Regions from separate parts of the Bradyrhizobium sp. USDA 4454 genome, predicted to be linked through region 1. Evidence: riboswitches for the same ligand, from Rfam matches in the RefSeq annotation. Region 1 holds a riboswitch; the other holds the start of a gene.

Region 1 (4,171 bases):
CGAGGTCAGGAAGCCGAACTTGACGCGGAACGGCCGGGTGACGGGAATCGAGGCTTCGGGAAGGGTTTCGATCGCCATTGCTCAGTACCGGATACGAGGATCGAGCAGGGTGTAGGCAACGTCGATCAAGAGATTGACGCCGACATAGATGCCCGACGTCAACAGGATCATGGCCTGGATCACCGGATAGTCGCGCGCCAGCACCGCATCGACCGTGAGGCGGCCGATTCCGGGCAGGTTGAACACGCTCTCGGTGACGACGACGCCCGAGATCAACAGCGCGAAGCCGGAGCCGATCACGGTGATGACCGGCACCGCGGCGTTGCGCAGCGCATGGCGCAGCAGCACGCCGGCCTCGCCGATGCCCTTGGCGCGCGCGGTGCGCACGTAATCCTCACCCAGCACGTCGAGCATCGAGGCCCGCGTCATGCGCGCGATCAGCGCGACGTAGATGAAGGAAAGAGTGCAGGTCGGCAGGATGATGCGTTCGAAGAACGGACCGAAGCCGGCCGAGATGCTCTTGAAGCCCTGCACCGGCACCCAGCGCAGATCGATCGCGAACACCTGGATCAGCACATAGCCGATCACAAACACCGGCACCGAGAAACCGAGCACCGAGAGCCCCATCACGCCGCGGTCGATCCAGGTGCCGTGCTTCCACGCCGCGATCACGCCGAGCGGCACCGCCACCAGGATCGAGAGGACGATGGTTGCGAGCGCGACCGAGATCGACGGCTCGAGGCGCGGGCCGATCATCTCGAGGATCGGCTTGTTCGAGATCAGCGAGACGCCGAGATCGCCATGCAGGAGCTTCGCGACCCAGGTGTAGAACTGGATGTAGATCGGCTCGTTGAGACCGAGCGAGGTCCGGATTCGTTCGAGCTGTTCCGGCGTCGCATTGTCGCCGGCGAGGATGGCGGCGGGATCACCCGGCGTCAGCCGCAGCAACAGGAACACGAACAGGGCCACCACGCCCATCACGGGAATGGCGGCGAGGATGCGGCGAAGCAGATATCCGAGCAAATTGGATCCGTTGGGTTGTGGTCGATGAAGTCCCCAGCGGGACCGTTGCACACCGGACCGTAGCACAGATGGTAGCCAACACGGGGTAGAAGTTGAGCAAGTCCCGTGCCATCGGCGCTGCGGTTTTTGCGATGCAGCTAATCAGTCCTGTTGGTGCGATTATTCCTCCGATGACGTTCGAAGCAGTCCACTGGAAGGTGGATTGATTTCAGCCTTGCGCGCGTTGGAATCTAGGCCGTCGAGCCCGCCACCGAACGCCGGCGCCATCGGCGGGGTATCGAGGTCGCGCCAATCGTCGATCGCACCTGCGACCATCTGTGCGGTTGCGGCCGACAGCGTCCAGCCGAGATGACCGTGGCCGGTGTTGTAGAACACGCCGGGAATCCGTCCCGCACGTACCACCGGCATCATGTTCGGCATCATCGGGCGCAGGCCCGCCCATGGCACGACTTTCGACGTATCGACCCCGGGGAAATGATGCCGCACCCAATCCACCAGCGGCTGGATGCGGTCGGCCCTGATATCGCGGTTGAAGCCGTTGAACTCGGCGGTGCCGGCGACGCGGAAGCGGTCGGCGCCGAGCCGGCTGGTGACGATCTTGGCGGCTTCGTCGAGCAGGCTGACGGTCGGCGCGGCGTCCCGGCTTTGCGGCGCATCGAGCTGCACCGTGATCGAATAGCCCTTCACCGGATAGACGTTGACGCGGTCGTTGAGCAGACCGGCGAAGTGTCGGCTTGCCACGCCGGCGCAAATCACGATGCCGTCCGCCAGCAACTCGTGCCGCGTCGCGGGCTCGGCATCGTGCGACGCGATTTCGTTCCAGCCGATGCGGAAGCCGTCGTCGTCGCGCGCGATCGTATCGACGTCGGCCTCATGGATGAAGCTCGCGCCGCGCCGCGCACAGGCGTCGGCAAGGCCGCGCGTGAATTTGTGGATATCGCCGGTCGCGTCCGACGGCGTGAAGAAGCCGCCATAGCAGGCCGTCTGCAGCGCGGGCTCGATGCTGCGGATCTCGTCCGCCGTCACTGGCCGGCGGTCTAGGCCGCCTTGCTGCAGCAAGGTGTTGACCTTGAGGCCCGCCTCGAAGCCGGCCTTGTCGTGATAGACGTGCAGGATGCCGCGGCGTTCGAGATCGAAGGCGATGTTCTCGCGCTCGGCGATCGAGAACAGATGCTTGCGCGCTTCGATGGCGAGCCGCGTGGTCTCGATGGTGTTGCTGCGATAGCGCGCAATGTGGCCTACGAACTCGCCGATCCAGGAATATTTGTGCCAGCTCGGCTTCGGGTTCATCAGCAGCGGCGCGTCGCTTCTGAGCATCCAGCGCAGCCCCTTGAGAATGGTTGCGGCGCTATTCCAGACCTCCGCGTTGCTGGCGGAAAGCTGTCCGCCATTGGCGAACGAAGTTTCCATCGCGGCGTAGCGGTGCCTGTCGAGCACAGTCACCTTGTAGCCCCGTTCGAGCAGGGCATAGGCCGTCGTCACGCCGGTGATGCCGGCGCCAATGATCGCGATATGTGGCATGATGGTCTTCAGGCTCCCGTGGGTTAGAGTCGCCGAACCGCCGGTGAAACCGGCTGTTTCAGCGCCCCATCTGTCACGGTACCTGAGAGCTTGATCCGCATCGGGCCGCAGCCCGGACGCGAACTATCCCCTTCGGTGGACGTCACGGCCCTTGATCTGCGGCCATGTCCGTCTCTCTCCAGATCGTCCTGACGATACGGTCCTTTTGCCTGAGAGTTTCCGGGGCGGTTGCTCCGTCGGCGCCGAAGCTGACAACACGAATGTTGTCGCCTCGATCTCTCCCGCATCGTCGCGTTGGACGGCCGGACCGTAGGCGAAGCCTTAAAATTGGACAAGGCTAAATTTCGATCCGGCAGTGCCAACGTGTTGTGCAGTGCAAATCAGTCCAGCGTCGCCAGCAGCGCCGCCATCAGGCGGCCGCGCTCGGCCAGGCTGTCGACCTCGATATGTTCGTTGAGCGTATGTGCATCGGCGCCGCGAACGCCGAGCCCATCGAGCGTGGGGATGCCCATCGCACCAGTAAAGTTGCCGTCCGACCCGCCGCCGGCGCTGCCGTGCGGAAGATCGAGGCCCATCGCGGCCGCGAGGCCTTTCGCCTTTTCGTACAGAGCCATGGTGCCTGCATCCGGCTCCCACACCGGGCGCGTGACGCCGCGCGTCACCTTGAAGGTCACGTCGTTGGCGGTGCCGGACAGCGCCAGCATGCGTTCGACGCCGCGATCGAGATCGGCCTGCCGTTTGGCCATGCTGAGCGCTTCGCCGGTGCAGGTCGTCGCGACGCAATTGACCCACTGGCCGCCGTGCACGATGCCGACCGAGAAGGTGCAGTCCTCGGTGGTCATGCCGTCGATGGCAATGATTTGCCGGGCCATTTCGCGGATCGCGGAGCGGCCGGAGGACAGCGTCGCGCCGGCATGGCTCGGCTTGCCGATGGCTTCCAGATTGAAGCGCGCGATCGCGTAGCGGCCGGTGACGACGCCGTTGTTCGGCCGGCCGGGCTCCGGCACCAGCACATATTTGTTGCGAGCGGCTTCCGCCTCGATGATGTCGCGCGTCGACGGCGTGCCGACCTCTTCATCGGGTGTGAACAGCACGGTGATCGGCAGCGGCGTCGTGAAGGAAGCGCGGGCCAATTGCCGGATCGCCTCGATCGACAGATAGTTGCCGCCCTTCATGTCGAAGATGCCGGGCCCGAAGCATTTGTTGCCTTCGCGGCGCCATGTGAGCTTCTCGATGGTGCCGACCGGGTGCACGGTGTCGAGGTGGCCGGCAATCAGGATGCCGGGCTGGCCTTGCTTCGGATGCGGAAAGCGGGCGCGGACGCAGCCGGCAAATCCCTGGCGTCCGGCGATGCGTTCGATCGTCGCACCCATGACCGCCATCTCGCGCGCGGCGAGATCGAGCATGCGCTCGACCGCGGCAGCATCCCAGGTCGGGCTCTCGCATTCCACCCAGCTGCGCAGGCCCTGCAGCATCGCTTCGGAATCAAAGGGGAGATTGGCGGGGTTCATCGTTGTTCTCTCTTGTTGTTCTGACGGCGCCGGCGTCGCGCGGCGCTCACGAAAATCTCCGCCGAGGATTTTGTAAAGCCAAAATCCGGCCCGCGGCCTCATTCGTTTGTGTACGT
Region 2 (4,171 bases), 170 kb from region 1:
GCCGACCGTCTCCAGCATCGCGTTGACGTCGCGCGGTGACGGTCCGATGTGGCGGCGAACGAAATCGGTGGCGGCTTCGTTGATCGGCTTGAAGGGCGCGTTCATGACGGGGTCCTCGTTGTCAGCCGTCATACCCCGCGAAAGCGGTGTATCCAGTACGCCGGGATATCAGTGGTTAAGCTGAAGGGCCGCGGCGTACTGGATCGCCCGGTCAGGCCGAGCGATGACAGTGAGTGTGTGGTCGCAATCTGCTTCATTCTCTCAGGCGGTGTGCGCGGCGTAGGCGGCTTCATCCATCAGGCCGCCGAGTTCGCCCTTGTCTGATATCTTCATCTTGAAGAACCAGGCCTTGCCGCCGGCATCCGAATTGACCAGCGCGGGATCGGCCGTGAGCGCCTCGTTGACCTCGACCACCTCGCCGGTGATCGGCGCGTAAACGTCGGAGGCGGCCTTGACGGATTCGACGACGGCGGCGGCCTCGGCCTTCTTCAGGCTGCGGCCGATCTTGGGTAGTTCGACGAACACGACGTCGCCGAGCTGCGACTGCGCATAATCGGTGATCCCGATCGTGGCGACATCGCCCTCGATGCGGAGCCATTCGTGGTCGGACGTGTACAGCGTCGTCATGGGGATCGATCCTTCAGCGTTTGTAGGTATTGGGGACGAAGGGCATGGCGGCGACCTTCAGCGGCAGCCGCTGGCCGCGCACTTCGGCGAAAACGGTGGTGCCGACCGCGGAAAGGGCAGTGGGCAGATAGCCCATCGCGACCGGCGCATTGAGGCTCGGTCCGAAGCCGCCCGAGGTCACCTTGCCGATTGGCTCGGCGGAGTTGGCATCGGCAAACAGCGCTGCGCCTTCGCGCACCGGCGCACGGCCATCGGGCCGCAGGCCAACGCGGCGACGGGAGGCGCCATCAGCGAATTGCGCGAGAATCCTGTCGGCACCGGGAAAGCCGCCGGCGCGGGCGCCGCCGCTGCGGCGGACCTTCTGCACCGACCATTCCAGCGCGCCTTCGACCGGCGTCGTGGTGGTCTCGATATCGTGGCCGTAGAGGCAGAGCCCGGCCTCAAGCCGCAGGCTGTCGCGCGCGCCGAGCCCGATCGGCAGCACGTCGGGATTGTCGAGCAGCGCCGTGACCAGGGCTTCCGCCTTGTCCGCGGGCACCGAGATCTCAAAACCATCCTCGCCGGTGTAGCCGGAGCGCGAGACGAAGCAGTCGGTGTCGGCGACGCGGCGCGGGCCGGCGTCCATGAATTTCATCGAACTGACATCTGGGCAAAGCTCTGCCAGCGCCGCTTCCGCCTTCGGCCCCTGCAGCGCGATCAGCGCGCGGTCGGCCAGCGACACGATCGCGCAAGCGTCAGAAAGGTTGGCGCGCAGATGCGCCTCGTCCGCTTCCTTGCAGGCGGCGTTAACCACCAGGAACAGATGATCGCCGAAATTCGCCACCATCAAATCGTCGAGCAGGCCGCCATCATTGTTGGTGAATTGCGCGTAGCGCTGCCGTCCCGGCGCGATGCCGACGATGTCCTGCGGCACCAGTTTTTCCAGCGCGAGCGCCGCATCAGCGACCTTGCCGGATTTGGCCTTCAGCACGAGCTGTCCCATGTGGGACACGTCGAACAGGCCGGCGTCCTTGCGGGTGTGCAGGTGTTCCTTCAGGACGCCAGCCGTGTACTGCACCGGCATGTCATAGCCGGCGAACGGCACCATCTTGGCGCCGCGCGCCAGATGCAGTGCGTGCAGCGGGGTCTGTTTCAGCGGGGAAGTTTCGTGCGCACGCATCACAGGGCCCTCGCGGTTCCCGCCGGGGACCTATTTCCCCTTGAGAAACCTGCAGAAAGCCCCATCTGTCGCTGTGCCTGAGAGTATTATCCCGTCGGCGGACGCAATCGGGGAGAACCCCAGCGCCTCTTTCCAGATGTCAGACGTCACGCGGTCCTTTTGCCTGAGAGTTTCCGGGGCGGTTGCTCCTTCGGCGCCGGCGGTAAGGCCGGTCTCTCCCGACGTGACGGGTAGCTAACAGGTAGGTAGAAAACACGGCGCCGCCAAGACTGTCAACGCACCCGGACAACTATCAACGGGCTTTGTGCTGTTGCGGCAAGCCCATGATCCGGCTGCACAGTTTCTGGACAGCGCAGCTGGCAATGTCTAAAAGCGTTCGGCCGGAAAATGACGCCCTTTTGCGGCTGGCCGGCCCCTTTTTCCGATTGGATGAACATGAGCAGCGTCAACGATATCAGGTCGACCTTTTTGAACTACTTCAAGGCGAATGGCCACGAGATCGTGGCCTCGTCGCCGCTGGTGCCGCGCAACGACCCGACCTTGATGTTCAACAATGCCGGCATGGTGCAGTTCAAGAACGTCTTCACCGGGATCGAGAAGCGGGCCTATCAGCGCGCCACCACGGCGCAGAAATGCGTGCGCGCCGGCGGCAAGCATAACGACCTCGACAATGTCGGCTACACCGCGCGCCATCTCACTTTCTTCGAGATGCTCGGCAACTTCTCGTTCGGCGACTACTTCAAGGAGCGCGCGATCGAGCTCGCCTGGAATCTGATCACCAGGGATTTCGGGCTGAAGAAGGACAAGCTGCTCGTTACCGTCTACCACACCGACGACGAGGCGGCCGGCTACTGGAAGAAGATCGCGGGCTTCTCGGACGACCGGATCATCCGCATCCCGACCTCGGACAATTTCTGGGCGATGGGCGATACCGGCCCGTGCGGTCCGTGCTCCGAGATCTTCATCGACCGCGGCGAGCACATCTGGGGCGGTCCCCCGGGCACGCCGGAGGAGGACGGCGATCGCTTCCTCGAATTCTGGAACCTGGTGTTCATGCAGTACGAGCAGGTGACGAAGGAGGAGCGCGTGGCGCTGCCGCGTCCCTCGATCGACACCGGCATGGGTCTGGAGCGCATGGCCTGCATCCTGCAGGGCGTCGAGAGCGTGTTCGAGACCGATCTGTTCCGCCATCTGATCGACGCCGCCTCGTCGGCGCTCGGCCACGGTCCGAGCGCGCAGAACGTCGCGTCCTACCGGGTGATCGCCGACCATCTGCGCTCGTCGGCGTTCCTGATCGCCGACGGCGTGCTGCCGTCGAACGAGGGCCGCGGCTATGTACTGCGCCGGATCATGCGCCGCGCGATGCGCCACGCGCAGCTCCTGGGCGCGAGCGAGCCGCTGATGCATCGCCTGGTCTGGGCGCTGGTCCGCGAAATGGGCCAGGCCTATCCGGACCTGGTGCGCGCGGAGAAGCTGATCGAGGAGACGCTGCAGCTCGAAGAGACCCGCTTCCGCAAGACGCTGGTGCGGGGGCTGTCGCTGCTCGACGAGAAGAGCGCCGGCCTCAAGAAGGGCGACATGTTCGACGGCGATACCGCCTTCACGCTGTACGATACCTATGGCTTCCCGCTCGACCTGACCCAGGACGCGCTGAAGTCACGCGGCATCAGCGTCGACCAGGCCGCGTTCACCGACGCGATGGAACGGCAGCGCGTCAAGGCGCGCGCCTCCTGGGCGGGCTCGGGCGAGGCGGCGAGCGAAGCGATCTGGTTCCCGCTGCGCGAGAAGCTCGGCGCAACCGAATTCCTCGGTTATGAGACCGAGAGCGCGGAAGGCGTGGTGACGGCGCTGGTCAAGGACGGCGCCGAGGTCGATAGCCTCAAGGCCGGCGAGAGCGGCGCGATCGTGCTGAACCAGACCCCGTTCTATGCCGAGTCCGGCGGTCAGGTCGGCGATATCGGCGTGCTCACCGGCGAAGGTGTCAGGTTCCGCGTCACCGACATGCAGAAGAAGGCCGGCGATCTGTTCGTGCATGTCGGCACTGTGGAGCAGGGCACGCTGAAGGCCGGCACCGCGCTGCAGCTCGAGGTCGACCACGCGCGCCGCTCGGCGATCCGCGCGAACCACTCGGCGACCCATCTGTTGCATGAGGCGCTGCGCCAGGTGCTCGGCGATCACATCGCGCAGCGCGGCTCGCTGGTTGCGCCCGATCGGCTGCGCTTCGATTTCGTGCACCCGAAGCCGATCACGCCGGAAGAACTCGCCCGGGTCGAGGACATCGCCAACGAGGTCGTGCTCGAGAATGACGAGGTGACGACCCGTGTGATGGCCGTCGACGACGCCCGCGAGGCCGGTGCGCGCGCGCTGTTCGGCGAGAAATACGGC

What was found. A riboswitch is a leader RNA that binds a small molecule or an ion and turns the genes downstream of it on or off. The one in region 1 is predicted to bind glycine.
Region 2: another riboswitch for glycine. It lies ahead of gcvT (glycine cleavage system aminomethyltransferase GcvT); the one in region 1 lies ahead of ACVIW0_RS14575 (D-amino acid dehydrogenase).

The regions. Positions count from the first base shown of each region.
Region 1 covers NZ_JBTRCN010000001.1:3,170,367-3,174,537, forward strand. Annotated here, with positions in the region: gene ACVIW0_RS14565 (ABC transporter permease) at 1-78, opposite strand, end outside; gene ACVIW0_RS14570 (ABC transporter permease) at 82-1,023, opposite strand; gene ACVIW0_RS14575 (D-amino acid dehydrogenase) at 1,183-2,544, opposite strand; glycine riboswitch at 2,613-2,728, opposite strand; glycine riboswitch at 2,732-2,838, opposite strand; gene ACVIW0_RS14580 (M20/M25/M40 family metallo-hydrolase) at 2,925-4,055, opposite strand.
Region 2 covers NZ_JBTRCN010000001.1:3,002,951-3,007,121, forward strand. Annotated here, with positions in the region: gene gcvP (aminomethyl-transferring glycine dehydrogenase) at 1-105, opposite strand, end outside; gene gcvH (glycine cleavage system protein GcvH) at 262-627, opposite strand; gene gcvT (glycine cleavage system aminomethyltransferase GcvT) at 641-1,786, opposite strand; glycine riboswitch at 1,929-2,017, opposite strand; gene alaS (alanine--tRNA ligase) at 2,222-4,171, shown strand, end outside.